3 regions of the Synechococcus sp. RS9909 genome follow, and region 1 is predicted to be linked to each of the others. Evidence: predicted binding sites of a transcription regulator. Region 1 holds the regulator's gene; each other region holds the start of a gene.
What was found. Region 1 encodes NtcA, which controls nitrogen genes in cyanobacteria. Its sites were predicted from a motif close to GTANCNNNNGNTAC; they were not measured.
Positions count from the first base shown of each region.

Region 1 (5,573 bases):
CTCCCCGAGATGGCCGTGATCGGTGCGGTGGCCCTGCTGGTGTTTGGGCCCAAGCGCCTGCCGGAGTTGGGGCGGACTCTGGGCAAAACCCTGAAGGGTTTCCAGTCTGCCTCAAAGGAATTTGAGCGGGAGATCAACAAGGCGATGGCGGAACCCGAGCCGATCGAGCAAGCCCCACTGCCACCTGTCGCGGAACCTTTGCCTCGCGATGCAGCCGCTGGTGAGCGCGTGAAGCCAGGCGATTCCGCGTCCTGATGCAGGCCGGACAGCTGCGGCTCCTTGTTGGGCTCGGCAATCCAGGTGATCGCTACCACGGCACCCGCCACAACGTGGGATTCATGGCGTTGGAAGCTCTGGCCCGCCGCAACGCCAGCGCCTTTCGATCGATGGCCAAGCTGCAGGGGCAGGTGGCGGAGATCGGCTTTGGGCCAGGCCGGTTGCGGTTGCTCATGCCGCAGACCTTCATGAATGAGAGTGGTCGCTCGATTCGTGCTGCCCTGGATTGGTTCCAGTTCGATGTCAATCAGGTGCTGGTGGTGGTGGATGACATGGACCTACCGCTAGGACGTCTGCGCCTTCGCGCCAAGGGCGGCGCTGGTGGCCACAACGGTCTGCGCAGCACCATTCAGCATCTGGGCACCGAGGCCTTTGCCCGACTCCGGATTGGCATCGGTGCTCCGGGACGCACGGCAGAGGAGCGTCGTGCCCGCACCGTGTCCCATGTGCTCGGTCGCTTCAGCCAAGCGGAGCAGCCGCTGCTGGATCAGGTGATCGAGGCGGTGGTGCAGGGTGTGGATCAGATCCAGCGCCAGGGATTGGAGCGCGCCGGCAACCATCTCAATGGTCTGCAGCTGGTAGACGAGGAAAGCGGCCCATGAGTGCCCTGCCGGTCACCACGGCCCATCTCCGGGTCCTGCGTCAGAGCTTTCAGCAGCAGCGCCTGGAGGGCGAGGTGCAGGCCGGGGGCTTTGCCTGGGAATTCTGCTGGTTGTTTGATCGCGGTGAACTGCATGTGGAGCCTTCGCTGGGGCGGGCCTTGATTGAGGATGCCCTGCTCCGCTTTCTCGTGAAGGCCGATTACCACCTGGAACCGGGAGGCGACTACACCTTCACGGTGCGTGCCCGTTTCTGAGCGGATCGGGCCAGTCGAGTCTGACGCCGAAGTGATCTTCGAGCATCACCAGTGCCGCGAAGGCATCGAGATCGAGCGGTGGCAGTCGCAGGCCTTCGGGGAGCAGCCGGCGCCAGCCCCGCGGTGGTCGCAGCGTCCAGTAGCGCGCGCGCGCTCGCAGGGTGGTGCCCCGTTCCTCCACCAGCTCCACGGGCAGCAGGGGGCGCAGGCGTTGTTCCCAGTCGGCACTGCCGGTGCCGTTGCCCAGCACCACGGTGCTGATCGGTTCTTCGTCGCTCCAGCGCTGGATCTGGTGGAGAACATCCTCCACCGGCAGCACCAGGCCCTCGATCACACGGTGGCGATTGAGCTCGCAGAGCACCAGGCCACATTTGCTGCGTCCCGGGTCGATCGCGAGCAGGCGTGTCATCAGGGGGTGGGGGCGCCAGCTGGTGTGTTGGAGGGGATGTCGCCGACGGCCCGCAGCTCCACAGCCACGGGATCGGCGGTGTCACTGCTGCGCAGGGTCACCACCTCCAGCTCGATGCGGGAGGGAGTTCGCTCCAGCAGCTGCTGTCCGAGGCTGTTGAGGCGGTTGGCGTCGAACTGGAGTCCCTGACTGAGGGACCCCCGCCGTTGGGCTTCAGCAAGGGCGGAGGCCAGGAGCAGATTCAAGCGGTTGCGCACCGCTTCGTTGCCAGTCTCGTTGCGTTCGATCGTGGTGCGCGCCAGCACATCGCCCGTGTTCACCACCTGGGTGTTCGGACGTACTTCAGGAATGGCATAGACCACGGTTTCGCCAAGTAGCACATTGGCGGCGGAGCGGATGTTCACCACCCAGGTGCCCGGTTGGCGAATCACCTGTTCGAGCCGTTCAATGTCGTTGCGTGGCACCAGCAGAATCTGCCGATCGGCCTTCTCACCCGGCAACACCCGCTGGTAGGCCTGCAGGTTGGCCTCACGCAGCATCTGGTCGATCACCTGCTTGGCTTGCCCTGGATTGTCGAGCCGCAGGGTCGCTGTGGCCAGGGGTTCGCCGCTGCTGAGCACCACGCTGCCTCGCCGCAGGGCCAACACGTTTTTCTCCAGTTGGCGCAGTTCCGCCTCGCCGCTGCGAATGCGATCGCGCACCTGGGCCAGCTCGGCTTCCGTGCGTCGGATCTCGGCATCGCGCGCTTTCACGTCGCGGCTGAGTCGAGCCCGTTCCGCCTCCAGCTGCTGGCGTTGTTGCTGCAGCGGCACCAGCGCCTGGCGGAGGGTTTCGGCCTTGGCTTTGGCATCGGCCAGATCCTTGCTGGCACGCGAGCGTTCGGCCTGGGCCTGAAGCAGTTCACGGCTCGCTTTCTTCTGGGCCTGCCGACTCGCCTTCAGGGCCTTGCGGCTGTCGTTGAGCTTGGTCTGCAGGGCGTTCAGTTCAAACAGCCCCACCCGCAGCTGCCGACTCACCAGCAGCAGCAGGCCGAGCGACAGCGCTGAAATCAGGCTGCCCGTGAGCACGGTGATCACCACGGCGGTGCGGCGCGGCCGCAATCCCATCAGGCTCAACCGGGCCTTGCCCACCTTGGAGCCGAGCCGATCGCCCAGGGTGGCGAGCACGCCACCGAGCACGAGCAGGATCAGGATCAACAGCCAGCCGGTCACGAATCCAAGGGCGGTGAAGGGGGACGACGGGCCGACCGGAGCCCATTGTCCCCCGCGGATGGCTCAGCTGAAACGTTTGGCGAGGGCGATCGGATCGAGCACGGTGATCTTCTTTCGGTCGATTTCCACCAGCCCCGCATTGCGCAGATCCCCGAGCAGTCGGGTGATGGTGACGCGGGTGGATCCGATCGCTTCAGCGATTGATTGATGCGAGAGCCGCAGGTCGATGGTGATGCCCTGGGTGCCGGGGATGCCGAAATCGCGGCAGAGCACGAGCAGAAAACTCACCAGTCGCGACGACATGTCGCGGTGGGTGAGCGTTTCGATCATCGTTTCGGTTTGCAGGATGCGGCTTGAGAGCCCTTGCAGCAGCAACAGGCCTACGCCGGTATCGGCTTCGATCGCCTGGCGCACGGAAGCGGCAGGCGCCGTGACCATCTCGACCCGGGTGAAGGCCACAGCGTGATAGAAGCGATCGGAGCGATGGCCGGTGAGCAGCGACAGCACCCCGAAGAGGCTGTTTTCCCGCAGCAGCGCCACGGTGATCTCCTCCCCCGATTCGTAGACCCGGGACAGCCTGACGGCGCCACGCCGGATCAGGTACACCCGCTCGGCGGGATCACCGGGGAAAAAGATGGTTTTACCCCGTTCCACCAGCTCGGTGCTGGCACCCTCCAGATCGCGGATCACTTCCAGGAGGGTGGGGGTATGGGCCGTGGCCGTGTTGGCCAGGGTGGTGCCGCCGCCGCTGGAAGCTGGAGCGGGCTGGGGTGAGTAACGGCTGAAGCCGCGGGTGGCTCCGACCATGGCGGCACTGCAGGTGGCTGGACGCTACGGATGGCCCTGGCTCCACCTTGTAGCAATCCACACGAAATCCGGCGTTGCTCAGGGGCGCGACTCCGGTGCCAGGGCCCGCTGCTGCGCCGCCATCAGGGCCGTCAGGCCTGGTTCGGCCAGGTCGAGCAGCCGCGTCAGTTCGCTGCGGCTGAAGGGGGCACCTTCAGCGGTGCCCTGCAGTTCCAGCAGGCGGCCGCTGCCATCCATCACCACATTCAGATCCACATCGGCCTGGCTGTCTTCGCTGTAGTTGAGGTCGAGCAGCGCCTCTCCGCCGATCAGCCCCACCGAGACGGCGGCCACCTGGTCGCGCACGGGGTTGTGGCTGAGGTCGCCTCGCTTCACCAGGCGCTCGCAGGCCCGTTGCAGCGCCACCCAGGCGCCGGTGATTGCGGCGGTGCGGGTGCCGGCATCGGCCTGGATCACATCGCAGTCGACCAGCAGGGTGTTCTCCCCCAGGGCCTCCATGTCGAGGCAAGCCCTGAGGCTGCGGCCGATCAGGCGTTGGATCTCCTGGGTGCGGCCGGAGAGTTTCAGCAGTTCCCGCTTCTGCCGCTCGGGCGTTGACCCGGGCAGCAGGCGGTACTCGGCACTGAGCCAGCCCTTGCCGCTGCCCATGCGCCAGCGGGGCACGCCGGCCTCGTGGCCAATGCTGCAGAGCACGGCCGTGCGCCCGCTGCGCACCAGCACGGAGCTGAGGGCAAAGCCCATCGGATCCCACTCGATCGCGACAGGCCTCAGTTCGCTGGGCGAGCGGCCATCGACTCGTGTGGAGACCTGGTTGGACATCGAGGCGCGGCGGCATGCAGCTGAGCCTGACAGCTCGACCGTTGTCCCAGGCGCACACCATGACCAGGGGCGCACACCATGGATGGTGTCAGTCGGCTTGTGTGCCGCGCTTCCGGCGCTAGATTCGAACCCTGCAGGCCGGGTGCGGCCGTGTGAACGCCATGACCGCCAGCCTCAGTTCGAGCCATCGCCCCCTGGACCCGCGCAGCGCCGAGCGCCGGGCCCTTGAGCGTGCTGGTCTGCGGCCGTTGCCCCCTGTGCCGCCGCGGCCACCCCTGCATCTGGTGGCACCGGAGGGTCAGTTGCAGGTGCATACGGCTCCCTATCGTGGCAGTTTTTCCACAGTGTTCAGCCAGGCGCTGCGCGCCGCCGGTCTTGGCAGCCGGGTGATGGTGGTGCAGTTCCTCAAAGGGGGCGTCGACCAGGGGCCAGAGCGTCGCCTCAGCCTCTGCGGACGGCTGGATTGGTTGCGTCCAGCCGTGCCTGGTTGTCTGGGTGAGCCGGCTGAGGGGCAGCCGCCTGCGGTGAACGATGCGGTGGAAGCGCTCTGGCAGGTGTGTCGCGACAGCCTGCTGGCGGGCGAGTTGGATCAGCTCGTGCTTGATGAGCTGGGTCTGGCGATTGCGCTCGGCTACCTGAACGAGGAGGATGTGCAGGCTGCGCTGCAGCGCCGTCCGGGTTCGGTGGATGTGATTGTCACCGGCCCGGCAATCCCCGAGTTTCTGATGGGGCTGGCTGATCAGGTCACGGAACTGCGCCGAGGCTTCTGATGCTCAAGAACGATCGCTGGATCACCGAACAGGCGCAGGCCGGCATGCTGGAGCCTTTCCAGGCGGGGCTGGTCCGTCATCTGGAGCCGGATCAGCAGCAGCGCCCGGTGCTCAGCTTCGGATGCTCGTCGTATGGCTACGACCTGCGCCTGTCGCCGCAGGAATTCCTGATCTTCAAGCACGTGCCGGGCACGGTGATGAACCCGAAGCGGTTCAATCCCGCCAACCTGGAGCCCACGGAGCTCCATCACGATGCCGATGGCGATTACTTCATCCTTCCGGCCCACTCCTATGGCTTGGGTGTGGCCCTGGAAAAGATGAAGGTGCCCGCGAACATCACGGTGATTTGCCTCGGCAAAAGCACCTATGCCCGCCTGGGCATCATCGTCAATACCACGCCAGCGGAAGCGAGCTGGGAAGGACAC
Region 1 is NZ_CP047943.1:419,704-425,276, forward strand. Features, by position in the region: gene SynRS9909_RS01960 (TatA/E family twin arginine-targeting protein translocase) at 1-255, shown strand, start outside; gene pth (aminoacyl-tRNA hydrolase) at 255-878, shown strand; gene SynRS9909_RS01970 (DUF3146 family protein) at 875-1,132, shown strand; gene SynRS9909_RS01975 (hypothetical protein) at 1,110-1,541, opposite strand; gene SynRS9909_RS01980 (DUF3084 domain-containing protein) at 1,541-2,752, opposite strand; gene ntcA (global nitrogen regulator NtcA) at 2,816-3,559, opposite strand; gene rph (ribonuclease PH) at 3,638-4,378, opposite strand; gene SynRS9909_RS01995 (cob(I)yrinic acid a,c-diamide adenosyltransferase) at 4,540-5,148, shown strand; gene dcd (dCTP deaminase) at 5,148-5,573, shown strand, end outside.

Region 2 (5,573 bases), 500 kb from region 1:
CAATCGTCTCGGCACACCGAGCCGGAGCAGGAGATTGCGCGGACCATCGCTGCGCCACCACCCCAGCAGCCCCTGCGGTAACACGGTCACCACCAGGATGAACAGACCACCCTGAATGAACATCCAGGATTCAGGAATCGCTTCACTCACCAGGCTCTTGGCGTAGTTGATCAACACAGCCCCCAACACGGCCCCGAGCAGGGTGCCCCGTCCACCCACGGCGACCCAGATCACCATCTCGATCGAAAAGGGCACCGTCATGTATTGGGGCGACACAATGCCCGATTGCACCGTGTAGAGAGCACCCGACACACCGGCGAGCGCGCCGGCCAAGGCAAACACGATCGTTTTGAACTGGGTCGGGTTGTAGCCCGTGAACCTCAGACGCGATTCGTCGTCGCGAATCGCAATCAGCACATCACCGAAGCGACCACGCACCAACCAGCGCACAAACAACCAGCTCACGATCACCAGAGCAGCCGTGAGCCAGAAAAAGCCCCGCTGCATCCCCTCGGAGCCCACCATCTGACCGAACAGCATGGTGACATCGGTCTTGAGACCGTTGGTGCCATTGATCAGCTTCTGCTGGCCATTGAAGAAATTGAAGAACACCAGCAGGGCCGCCTGGGTGAGGATCGAGAAATACACCCCCTTGATCCGGTTGCGGAACACGAGATAGCCGAGGCCCGCCGCCACCAGCGCAGGAATCAGGGCGATGGCGATGAGCGTGAACAAGGGCGATCGAAAAGGCTCCCAGAACAGGGGCAGCTGATCAACGCCATAGAGACTGAAAAACTCCGGCAACCCATGGGCCGCGTCCGATGCACTGCCGAGCTGCAGAAACATGGCCGCGGCATATCCGCCGAGGGCGAAGAAGATCCCCTGGCCCAGACTGAGCAGACCAGTGAAACCCCAGATCAGGTCAATCCCGAGGGCCACGATCGCCAGGGCCAGATAGCGGCCGAGGAGGTTGAGCCGAAACACGGGCAACACCGATGGCGCCAGCAGCACCGCCACGATCACGACGGCCCAAAGGAGCCATGACCAGGGAAAACGACGACGGGTCATCATTCAGGCCTCCACCATCCGGCCCTTCTGAGGGAAAAGGCCGGCGGGTCGGAACTGCAGGAACACCACAATCAGGGCAAACACCAGCACCCGCGCCATGCTCGTGGTGGCAAAGAACTGCACCGTGGATTCCAGTGGCGTCGGCATGCCGGGCCAGAGCGTGAGCAGACGGCCAGCGCCGATCAGATCGGTGAGCACACCGATGGCCAGGGAAGCGATCACGGTGCCGAGCAGGTTGCCGACACCACCGAGCACCACCACCATGAAGCAGGCCACGATGTAAGACGAGCCCACGTTCGGTCCGACCGAACCCAGCATCGACACCGCCACACCGGCAATGCCTGCCAGACCGGAACCGATGCCGAAGGTGAGCACATCGACGGTGTCGGTGGAAATTCCCAGGCAATCACTCATGGAGCGGTTCTGCGTGACGGCCCGCATGCGCAGACCCCAGACGCTGCGATTGAGAAACCAGGCGATCGCCACCAGGGCCAGAACGGTGATCACGATGATCACCAGACGGGGCACCGGAAAGGTGACATCCATCCACTCGATCCCGCCACGCATCCAGGCCGGTGCCGTGACATCCACGTTGCGCGCATCCGGGCGACCGAGTTTGCGGATGGCTGCGGCCAATCCACCGGCCGACACCACACCAACCAGGGCGCCAAGGGCCCAACTGCCCAGACGAAGCCAACGCGAGGACATTTGCAGCTGCAGCCGCTCCGGCAGCAGTGCCGGCAGCAGAAAACCGATCAGCAGGGCCAGCACCAGTCCGGCGCCGTAGGCGAGGGGCACACTGCGAACAAACTGCTGCAGAATCAGGCTCACCCCCCAAGTGGCGAGCAAGGTCTCCAAAGGGTTGCCGTAAAGACGGCGGATGATTGTGCGCTCCAGCAAAATGCCCACAACGCCGCTCACCACAAAGGCGATCGGCAGAGCAACAATCAAATACATGTCGTAGACGGGTAGCAGCGCTGGCTGCTTGAAAATCAGCTGCACCACATAGGTGGTGTAAGCGCCGAGCATGATCAGCTCACCATGGGCGAGATTGATCACACCCATCAGACCGAACACAATGGCCAGGCCCAGGGCTGCAATCAACAGCACAGAACCAATCGCCAGACCATTGAAGAGGCTTTCAAGAAGAAGCTCCACTGGCAAATGTCAGAGAGTGAAAAAGAAGCGGGAGTGCTGAGCCACTCCCGCAGGGGTCAAGCCAGCGATCAGAGCTTGTATTTCTCGCCCTTGCTGGGGTCGCTCCAGTCGCAGGCGAAGCCTTTGGAGGAAGGATCGAACTGGTTCCAGGCCTGGGGGTCGATCGGGTTATCCGACTGGGCCACAATCTCAAACTGACCTGCCGGAGTGATCTTGCCGATCCGGGCAATCTGCGAGATGTGGTGATTGGGACGCACTTCGATCGGCCCTTGAGGAGCATCAAACTTGACGCCGATCAGAGCTTCCCGTACCTTGTCGTCATCGAAGCTGCCCGCTTTTTCTACCGCCTTCTTCCAGAGATAGACCATGTTGTAGGCCGACTCCTGGGGATCAGCCACCACGGCATCGGGATCATCCGTGAACTTCTTGTAGTTGGCGGCGAAGGTCTTGGATGCCGGCGTATCGATCGACATCATGTAGTTCCAGGCGCCATAGTGGCCCTTGAGGAACTCGGGTCCAATCGTTTTGATTTCCTCCTCGGCAATGGAGTAGCTCATCACGTAATAGCCATTCTCAGGCGTGATGCCAGCATCCTGAATCTGCTTGAAGAAGGCCACGTTCTGGTCGCCATTCAAGGTGTTAATGATCACACCACCATCGGGGAGCGCCTCTTTGATTTTGGCGATGATCGGCGCCACCTCGGTATTGCCGAGAGGCAGATAATCTTCACCCACCACCTTGCCGCCAAGCACGGCCAGCTGCGCTTTGGTGATCGTGTTCGAGGTGCGGGGGAACACGTAATCCGAGCCCACAAGGAAGAAGGGCTTGCCGGCAGCCGGCGACTTCAGATACATGAACTCGGTGGCTGGCTCCGATTGCTGATTCGGAGTCGCACCGGTGTAGAAGATGTTCTTGGAACACTCCTGACCCTCGTATTGAATCGGGTAATAGAGGAAGGCATCCTTTGACTCATACACCGGCAGCATCGCCTTGCGGCTGGCGGAGGTCCAGCCGCCGAAGACAACCGCAACCTTATCGGAATCAATCAGCTTCTTGGATTTTTCGGCAAAGGTGGGCCAATCCGAAGCCCCATCTTCGACAATGTAGTCGATTTTGAATTTCTTGCCATCAACTTCAATGCCACCTGCGGCGTTGATTTCCTCAATCGCCATCTTCTCAGTGTCCACCAAGGTGGTTTCTGAGATGGCCATGGTGCCACTCAGAGAGTGAAGAATGCCCACCTTGACGGAATCGTCAAACTGGCCACTATCCGCCGTTTTTTCACCACCACCACAGGCCGTGACCGACACACCGAGGGAAACAGCTGCGAGCCCGATCAGGAACCGCTTTGACAATGGTTGAGTCATTGTGCTTCTGGAAATTCGTGAGTCGCGCGCTTGTCAAAGCGGCAAAGTCACCCTCCCAGCGCCTGTGCCCAGCACAGGTATCAATGGCAACGCTTTGAGAAGCGCCCGGCGATCATCTCCTCAATTCGGTAGCTGTTGCCACACAAACGCCTCCACCTGATCCAGGCCTTCGCCGCTGTTGAGGTTGGTGAAGCACCAAGGACGCTCACCTCGCATCCGCAAAGTGTCCCGTTCCATCACCTGCAAATCCGCCCCGACCAGCGGCGCCAGATCGATCTTGTTGATCACCAGCAGATCGGAACGGGTGATTCCCGGCCCCCCCTTGCGGGGAATCTTGTCGCCGGCCGCCACATCGATCACATAGAGGCAGAAATCCACCAGCTCCGGGCTGAAACTGGCCGCCAGATTGTCGCCACCGCTTTCCACCATCACGAGATCCAGATCGGGGAACGCCGCCTCCAGCTCCGCCACAGCCGCCCGGTTGATCGAACAGTCCTCCCGGATCGCGGTGTGGGGGCAACCACCGGTTTCCACCCCCCGGATCCGCTCCGGCTCCAGGGCACCGACCCGGGTGAGGAACTGGGCGTCCTCCTGGGTGTAAATGTCGTTGGTGACCACCGCCAGCTGGAGGCGATCACGCAGGCGGCGGCAGAGCGCTTCCACCAGGGCCGTTTTTCCTGAGCCCACCGGCCCGGCAACACCCAACCTCAATTTGCTGCCGGCCATCAGCTTCGGAACAGTCGTGAATACAGCTCAGCATGCAAGAGCTGGGCCATGGAGGCACCCACCCCGGAGCTCCAGAGCTGACGCGGGTCCTGATCCTGCAATGACGCGGCCTGGGCGGCGATCAGGGGCAGCAGCCGGCGCTGCAGCAGCTGGGCCCGGCTGGGGCCCAGGGGCACCAACCGAACGGCGGCGCTGAGCTGATTGGCCACCCAGCTGTAGAGATAGCCCTCGGCCAACTCCAGCGGGCTCAACTCCCAGACCAGCCCCGCCCAGGCGAAGGCTGCCGGATAGGCAAGCGCGGGCTCCACCGTGTCGCCATAAGGCGAGGGCAACGGATGTCCGAGGTCGGCCAGCAACTGCTGCAGGGAGCGACCCATCTGCCGCTGCTGGGCCCGCATCGCCGGCGCCTCCCGCTGGGCCAGCAACCAGCGATCGAGGTCGAGCAGGCGCTGGCGGGCTTCACCATCCCCATCGCCACGGGGCGCCCAATCGCGCCATTGCTGCAAGGCCAGGCGCAACGGCGCCAGGGCAGCGGTGTCGATCCGCACGGCACCATGCTCGAGTTCGGCCCGCAACCAGGCTTCCAACGCCTGCTGATCCGGCAAGGCCCCCTGTTGCTGTTGCTGTTCCAGCCCCTCGGAATAACTGAAGGCGCCCACCGGCAACGCCGGACTGACCAACTGCAGCAGGGCGAGCGATCGGCTCATGACCGGGGGTGAGCATGGGAATGGCCATGGGCCGCCGCATAGGCGCCCCCCTCAGGATGAAAGGGCAGGCAACCGGTTTCCACCTGCAGACCGCGACGCCGCAACATCTCCGCCAGCACCGAATCCTCCAACAAACGCAGCTCCCCGTCCTGCAGTTCCAGGGCGACGTGGCGGTTGCCCAGGTGATAAGCCGCCTGAAGCAGGGCCAACGGCGAGGGCGCCCGCACCACCAGCAGGGGTTCCGGTGCCGCCACCACCTTCACCTCCAGGCTGCGGCAGGCATCGCTGAGCACCTCCCCCGGCTGCAGCGGCTCGGTGCGGGGCAGCTGAAGCAACACCGCACGGCCACAGGCGGTGCGACGCCGTCCGCGCAGGCGAGTGCGCTCCTCGGCACTGAGGGGCAGCAACAAAGCGGAGCCTGCAGCGCCGCCCTCAACGGGCTGACGAGAACAGAGCACCACCAACTCCCCTGCCCCATCCATCGCTGTGCCTTTGCTGTGCGTTGGGATCCAGCCTGCCCAGGGAAGCGGAGCGGCTTTGGTGTGAA
Region 2 is NZ_CP047943.1:2,521,205-2,526,777, forward strand. Features, by position in the region: gene urtC (urea ABC transporter permease subunit UrtC) at 1-1,071, opposite strand, end outside; gene urtB (urea ABC transporter permease subunit UrtB) at 1,072-2,226, opposite strand; gene urtA (urea ABC transporter substrate-binding protein) at 2,295-3,593, opposite strand; gene ureG (urease accessory protein UreG) at 3,714-4,319, opposite strand; gene SynRS9909_RS13410 (urease accessory protein UreF) at 4,319-5,026, opposite strand; gene ureE (urease accessory protein UreE) at 5,023-5,508, opposite strand.
Region 2: urtA (urea ABC transporter substrate-binding protein) is a predicted target of NtcA. The motif match lies at 3,671-3,684, and genes of this name have one in related genera.

Region 3 (5,573 bases), 1.1 Mb from region 1:
ATCGTTCAGGCTCAGCTGCGCATGCAGGGTCCGGGCCAGGTCCGGTGCGGTGTCGGGCCAGGAGGCGGTGGAGGGAGCCATGGCAGCAAAGAGGCGGATTCCTATCCTGGAGGCTGTGGCGTCGGAATGGAGCCATGCCTTCAGGGCGACGGCAACCGATGGCGCGGCAAAGGCTGTTGAAACAACAAAGGCTGTTGACACACCAAGGGCTGTTGCATCGCCTGGGGGCCTGGTTGCGGGTTGAGCAGCAACTCTCCGCTCCCGTCAGGACTAGGGGCCATGGCCGGCAGCAGCGCGTGCGTTTGCGGCAACGCCAGGCCCTGCTGCGTCAGCTGCTTGAAGCACTGCCGGAGCGGCAGAGACTGAACCTGAGGCCCTCCGGTTGGTGGTTCTGGCGCGCTTTGCGCTGGGGTGGACCGGGCCTGCTCCTGGGCTGGATCCTGGCGCAACGCTGAGGCGGGCGAGTCAGCGGTTGGTGGCGAAGTGCTCAGGCCGCCAGGGGTTCGGGGTGGACCACCACCAGCGATTCCGGTGCCTCGGGGCGGGGTGCGTCAAGGTTGGGCACCACCTGGGGGCTGGCCTGGGGCAGATCCTGTCCGCGAATCCAGGCCTGATGGAGGGCGCGGCGACGGCGATCTTCTGCCAGCACGAGGCGATCAGCGGCAGCGTGGGGGCTTTCACCTGGGAAGAGGGCTGTGCGCAGACAGATGCCGAAGCCATGGGCTTCAACCTGAACCTTTCCCTCCATCAGCACCAGCTGGAAGGTCCAGCCCTGAAGCCAGCGCAAACGAAAGGGGTTGGTCATGGACTCCCGCAACAGGGATAGGAGCACCTTATGGTCGAGAGCTCCCGGCGCAAGAGCCCGTGTCAGGAAAACCTTATGGGGTTTTCTGGGCGGCCCAGACCCGCGTCATGAAGTGGGACTCGGCCGTGATCCCCTGGAAGCCGGCTGCGCTGAGCCTGGCGTCGATGTCATCGCGGATGTAATCCGGGTAGTAAGGCTCGTGGAAGGCGCGGCGGAAATTCTCCATCGCCACGCTGAACTGGGGGGAATCAGCCAGCTGAATCGAATCGGCCAGCACCAGAACGCCGCCGGGTTCGAGCACGCGATAGCACTCTGCAAGCACGGCCTGACGCGCGTCGCCGGGCAACTCATGCAGCAGGAACACGCAGGTCACCGCCTGCATGCTGCCGTCGGCGAAGGGGAGGGCTTCGCCATTGCCCTGCAACAGTTGCACCAGACCCTGCCGGCCCTGGTTCAGCCAACGATTCGCCTGACGCAGATAGGCCTCGGACAGATCCAGGCCGATCAGGGTGGCGTCGGGGAGCGCAGCCCGGATCTGATGCAGGGTTCGCCCCGTTCCCGTGGCCACATCGAGCACCTTCAGGGCGGCGGCCGGGCGGTTGTTAAATCGGCGGACACCGCGCAGCAGGGGGGCGATCACGCGCCTGCGCATGGCATCAGCAGAGCCGTTGAAGAGGATCTCGACCTGGAGGTCGTAGAGCTCCGCGGAGTGGTCGCTCAGGTAGCCATCGGTTTGATGGTGAAAGTTCTGTAGGTAATAGGAGGGGTAGAGCGCATCCTGCGCCTCATCGGGCAGGTCGCGCACATTCCGATCTTTGCGCCGCATCCAGGTGGAGGGCAGATCGAGCCAGAGCCGGGGATAGCGGGTGGCCCAGTCGACCCAGGGGAGATCGAAAAGCTGACGGGTGGGGTAGAGCCCCGCTTCGGCGTCTTGCCAGTCTTGATCCTCAAGGGCGGCGAGGGAACGGCGCAGCTCCAGAAACATCTCCTGGGGCACCGCTTCGGTTTGGGGGGTGGCCTCCGGAGCGACCCACTCCATGAGCTTGGTGCTCAATTCCTTGTGCGCGAGGCCCGCCAGGCTGCGGCTCTGCTGCAGGGTGCGGTAGGCGATTTCAGTGAGAGTGGGCGTCGCCATCGCGGCAGTCGGGCATCCAGATGCTGCCCATTCCAGCTCACCGGAGCCTGCCGGCGTGACCATGGCACGTTTCATGTCGCAGCCCGGAAAAACGGTAGTGGTTGCTACAGACTGATGGCAGGAATCGGAGGCTTCAGCCATGACCGATCGTGATCGCCGCAACCTGTTGGAGCGTCGCCAGCGGGCAGCCGCTGAATTCGTCGCCTGGTCTGATCACCATGCTCAGGACCAGCGCCACCACGAGGCGCTTTTAGCGCAAATGGAAACCCATCCCGACCGATTGGATGGCCGCAATGCCATGGCCCAGCAACGGGCCTGGGCCCAGCGGGACCAGCACCGCCGCCACTTGCATGACAGCGCCCTGGCCCAGCTGAGGCACGCCTTTCGCTGATCGAATCAGGCGTCGTAATACATCACGAATTCGTGGGGGTGGGGCCGCTGTCGCAGCTGCTGCACCTCCTCGTATTTGATGTCGATCCAGTTGTTGATGAAGTCTTCGCTGAAGACACCCCCTTCCATCAGATAGTGCTTGTCGGCGTTGAGGGCCTCCAGAGCCCCGTTCAGGGATGCGGGCACGGTGGCGATTTGCGCCAACTCGTCGGCGGGCAGCTCGAACAGATCCACATCAGTGCCGTCGCCGGGATCGATCTGGTTCTTGATCCCGTCGATACCGGCCATCATCATCGCCGTGAAGGCCAGGTAGGGGTTGGCCAGAGCATCGCCAGAACGGAACTCGAGACGCTTCGCTTTCGGGTTCGGGCCGGTGAGCGGAATCCGCACGGCGGCGGAGCGGTTCCCCTCGGAATACACCAGGTTCACGGGTGCTTCAAAGCCGGGCACCAGGCGCTTGTAGCTGTTGGTGGTGGGGTTGGTGAAGGCGAGGAAGGAGGGGGCGTGCCTGAGAATGCCGCCGATGTACCAACGGGCGGTCTGGGAGAGGTTGGCGTAGGTGCCTTCGCCGAAAAAGAGGGGTTGGCCGCCTTTCCAGAGGCTCTGGTGCACGTGCATGCCACTGCCGTTGTCGTTGAACACCGGCTTCGGCATGAAGGTGGCGGTTTTGCCATATTTCTTGGCAACGTTCCGCACCACGTATTTGTACGTCATCACGTTGTCGGCGGCCTGGATCAGCTCGGCGAACTTCATGCCCAGTTCGTGCTGGCCGGCGCCGGCCACCTCATGGTGGTGCTTTTCGATGGGAATCCCCAGTTGTCCCATCATCAGGAGCATCTCGGAGCGGATGTCCTGGGCGGTGTCGTTGGGGGCGACAGGGAAATAACCCTCCTTCAACTGAATCTTGTAGGCCAGATTGCCGCCTTCTTCCAGTCGGCCGGAATTCCAGGGGGCTTCAATCGTGTCAACGCTGTAGAAACATCCTCCTTCACTGGAGCTGTAGCGGACGTCGTCGAACAGGAAGAATTCCGGCTCCGGACCGAAGAATGCAGTGTCGGCCAGCCCTGTGCCGGCGAGGTAGGCCAGCGCTTTCTGCGCCAGGGCCCGGGGGCAGCGGTCGTAGGGCTCGCCGGTGCGCGGATCCTGAATCGAACAGATCAGGCTCAGGGTCTTGTGCCGATAAAAAGGATCGATCCAGGCGGTGTTGGGATCGGGAACCATCGCCATGTCGGAGGCGTTGATCGCTTTCCAGCCCCGGATCGATGACCCGTCGAACGCCAGTCCTTCACTGAACGCCTGGTCATCCACCATGTCGGCGCAGACCGTCAGGTGCTGCCACTTGCCATGCAGATCGGTGAACTTCAGGTCGATCAGCTCAATGCCGTCGTCCTTGATCTGCCGGAGAACGTCCTGTGCGGTCTTGGCCATGAATGATGTGGGTGGCACGAAGCCTCAGTCGTGGCGGACCGTAGGGAGGGATCGACCCTCTTTTTGTATCAATGCGTACATTTTTGGGGTCCTCGGTCCTGACCCGCGCTCGTCAGCCGCAGTCGACACCTGCAGCGTGGCGGCTGCGCCGATTTTCTGCTTGGTAACCGTTTCTGTCAATTGGGCCATATCGCAGCCACCCAAAGCGTTCTCCACGGTTCGCTGGTGTTACTTTCCAGCTTGTCATCGTCTAAGCCTGCGCCATGCGTGATGCCATCACCGGGTTGATCGGCCGCTACGACCAGCTCGGTCGTTATCTCGATCGCTCCGCCATGGACAGGATTGATGACTATCTCTCGGAAGCTTCCATTCGGCTCAAGGCCGTGGAACTGATCAACCGCGAAGCCGCGGAGGTGGTGCGCGAAGCGAGCCAGCGGCTGTTTGCCGGCGACCCGGAACTGCTGCTTCCCGGCGGTAATGCCTACACCACCCGACGCCTGGCCGCCTGTCTGCGCGATATGGATTACTTCCTTCGCTATGCCAGCTACGCCCTGGTGGCCGGTGACAGCACCATCCTCAACGAACGGGTGTTGAACGGACTCGATGACACTTACAAGAGCCTGGGAGTGCCGACGGGTCCGACCGTGCGCAGCATCACCCTGCTGGCTGAGGTGCTCTGTGAACGGCTGGTGGCGGAGGGTCTGGAGATCGATCGTTGTGCCGTGATTCGTCAGCCCTTTGATCACATGGCCTCCGGCCTGGCGGCCACCGACGTGCGGCAGCGCTGACGGTTTGCTGTTTTCACCGTTGCAAACGCACATCTCTCCCCGTCTTGGCGGAGCGACTGCGTAGGCTTCACGCCATTAATTTCTTGTGCAGGCCTTGGCGACATCGCTCTCTCAGCGTCCGGTTGATTCGAGCCACCGCCAGGCTCTTGCCCCGATCGCCACACCGGATCGGCTTCTGTTGGGTCCTGGCCCTTCCAATGCCCATCCGACGGTGCTCCAGGCCCTGTCGCGCACCCCGATCGGTCACCTCGATCCTCTCTATGTGGAGTTGATGAGCGAGGTGCAGGAGCTGCTCCGTTACGCCTGGCAAACCGACAATCGCCTCACCCTTCCCATGAGCGGCACCGGCAGTGCTGCCATGGAAGCCACCCTGGCCAACACGGTCGAGCCCGGTGACACCGTGCTTGTGGCTGTGAAGGGCTATTTCGGTCATCGCCTCGCTGACATGGCCGGTCGTTACCGCGCCGATGTGCGGGTGATCGAGCGTCCCTGGGGAGAGGCCTTCAGCCTGGAGGAGCTCGAGGCAGCCCTGATCGAGCATCGGCCCGCGATTCTGGCGATGGTGCATGCCGAAACCTCCACGGGCATCTGCCAGCCGATGGAGGGTGTGGGCGATCTTTGCCGCAAGCATGATTGCCTGCTGCTGCTCGACACCGTCACGTCCCTTGGTGGCGTTCCCCTTTTCCTCGATGCCTGGAAAGTCGACCTTGCCTACAGCTGCAGTCAGAAAGGGCTGAGCTGCCCTCCAGGCCTCGGACCCTTCACGATGGGCCCCCGCGCTGAAGCGAAACTCGCTTCCCGCTCCAGCAAAGTGCCCAACTGGTATCTCGATGTCTCCCTGTTGAATCAATACTGGGGGAGTGATCGGGTGTACCACCACACGGCACCGGTGAACATGAACTTCGGCATGCGGGAAGCCCTGCGTCTGCTGGCGGAAGAGGGGCTGGAGCAGGCCTGGGCCCGTCATCGTCGCAATGCCGAAGCGCTTTGGGCTGGCCTCGAGCGACTCGGCCTGGTGCTCCATGCC
Region 3 is NZ_CP047943.1:1,549,038-1,554,610, reverse strand. Features, by position in the region: gene SynRS9909_RS07905 (DUF6439 family protein) at 1-81, opposite strand, end outside; gene SynRS9909_RS07900 (hypothetical protein) at 195-455, shown strand; gene SynRS9909_RS07895 (hypothetical protein) at 488-805, opposite strand; gene SynRS9909_RS07890 (class I SAM-dependent methyltransferase) at 879-1,940, opposite strand; gene SynRS9909_RS07885 (hypothetical protein) at 2,080-2,331, shown strand; gene glnA (type I glutamate--ammonia ligase) at 2,337-3,758, opposite strand; gene SynRS9909_RS07875 (allophycocyanin subunit beta-18) at 4,022-4,546, shown strand; gene SynRS9909_RS07870 (alanine--glyoxylate aminotransferase family protein) at 4,641-5,573, shown strand, end outside.
Region 3: glnA (type I glutamate--ammonia ligase) is a predicted target of NtcA. The motif match lies at 3,824-3,837, and genes of this name have one in related genera.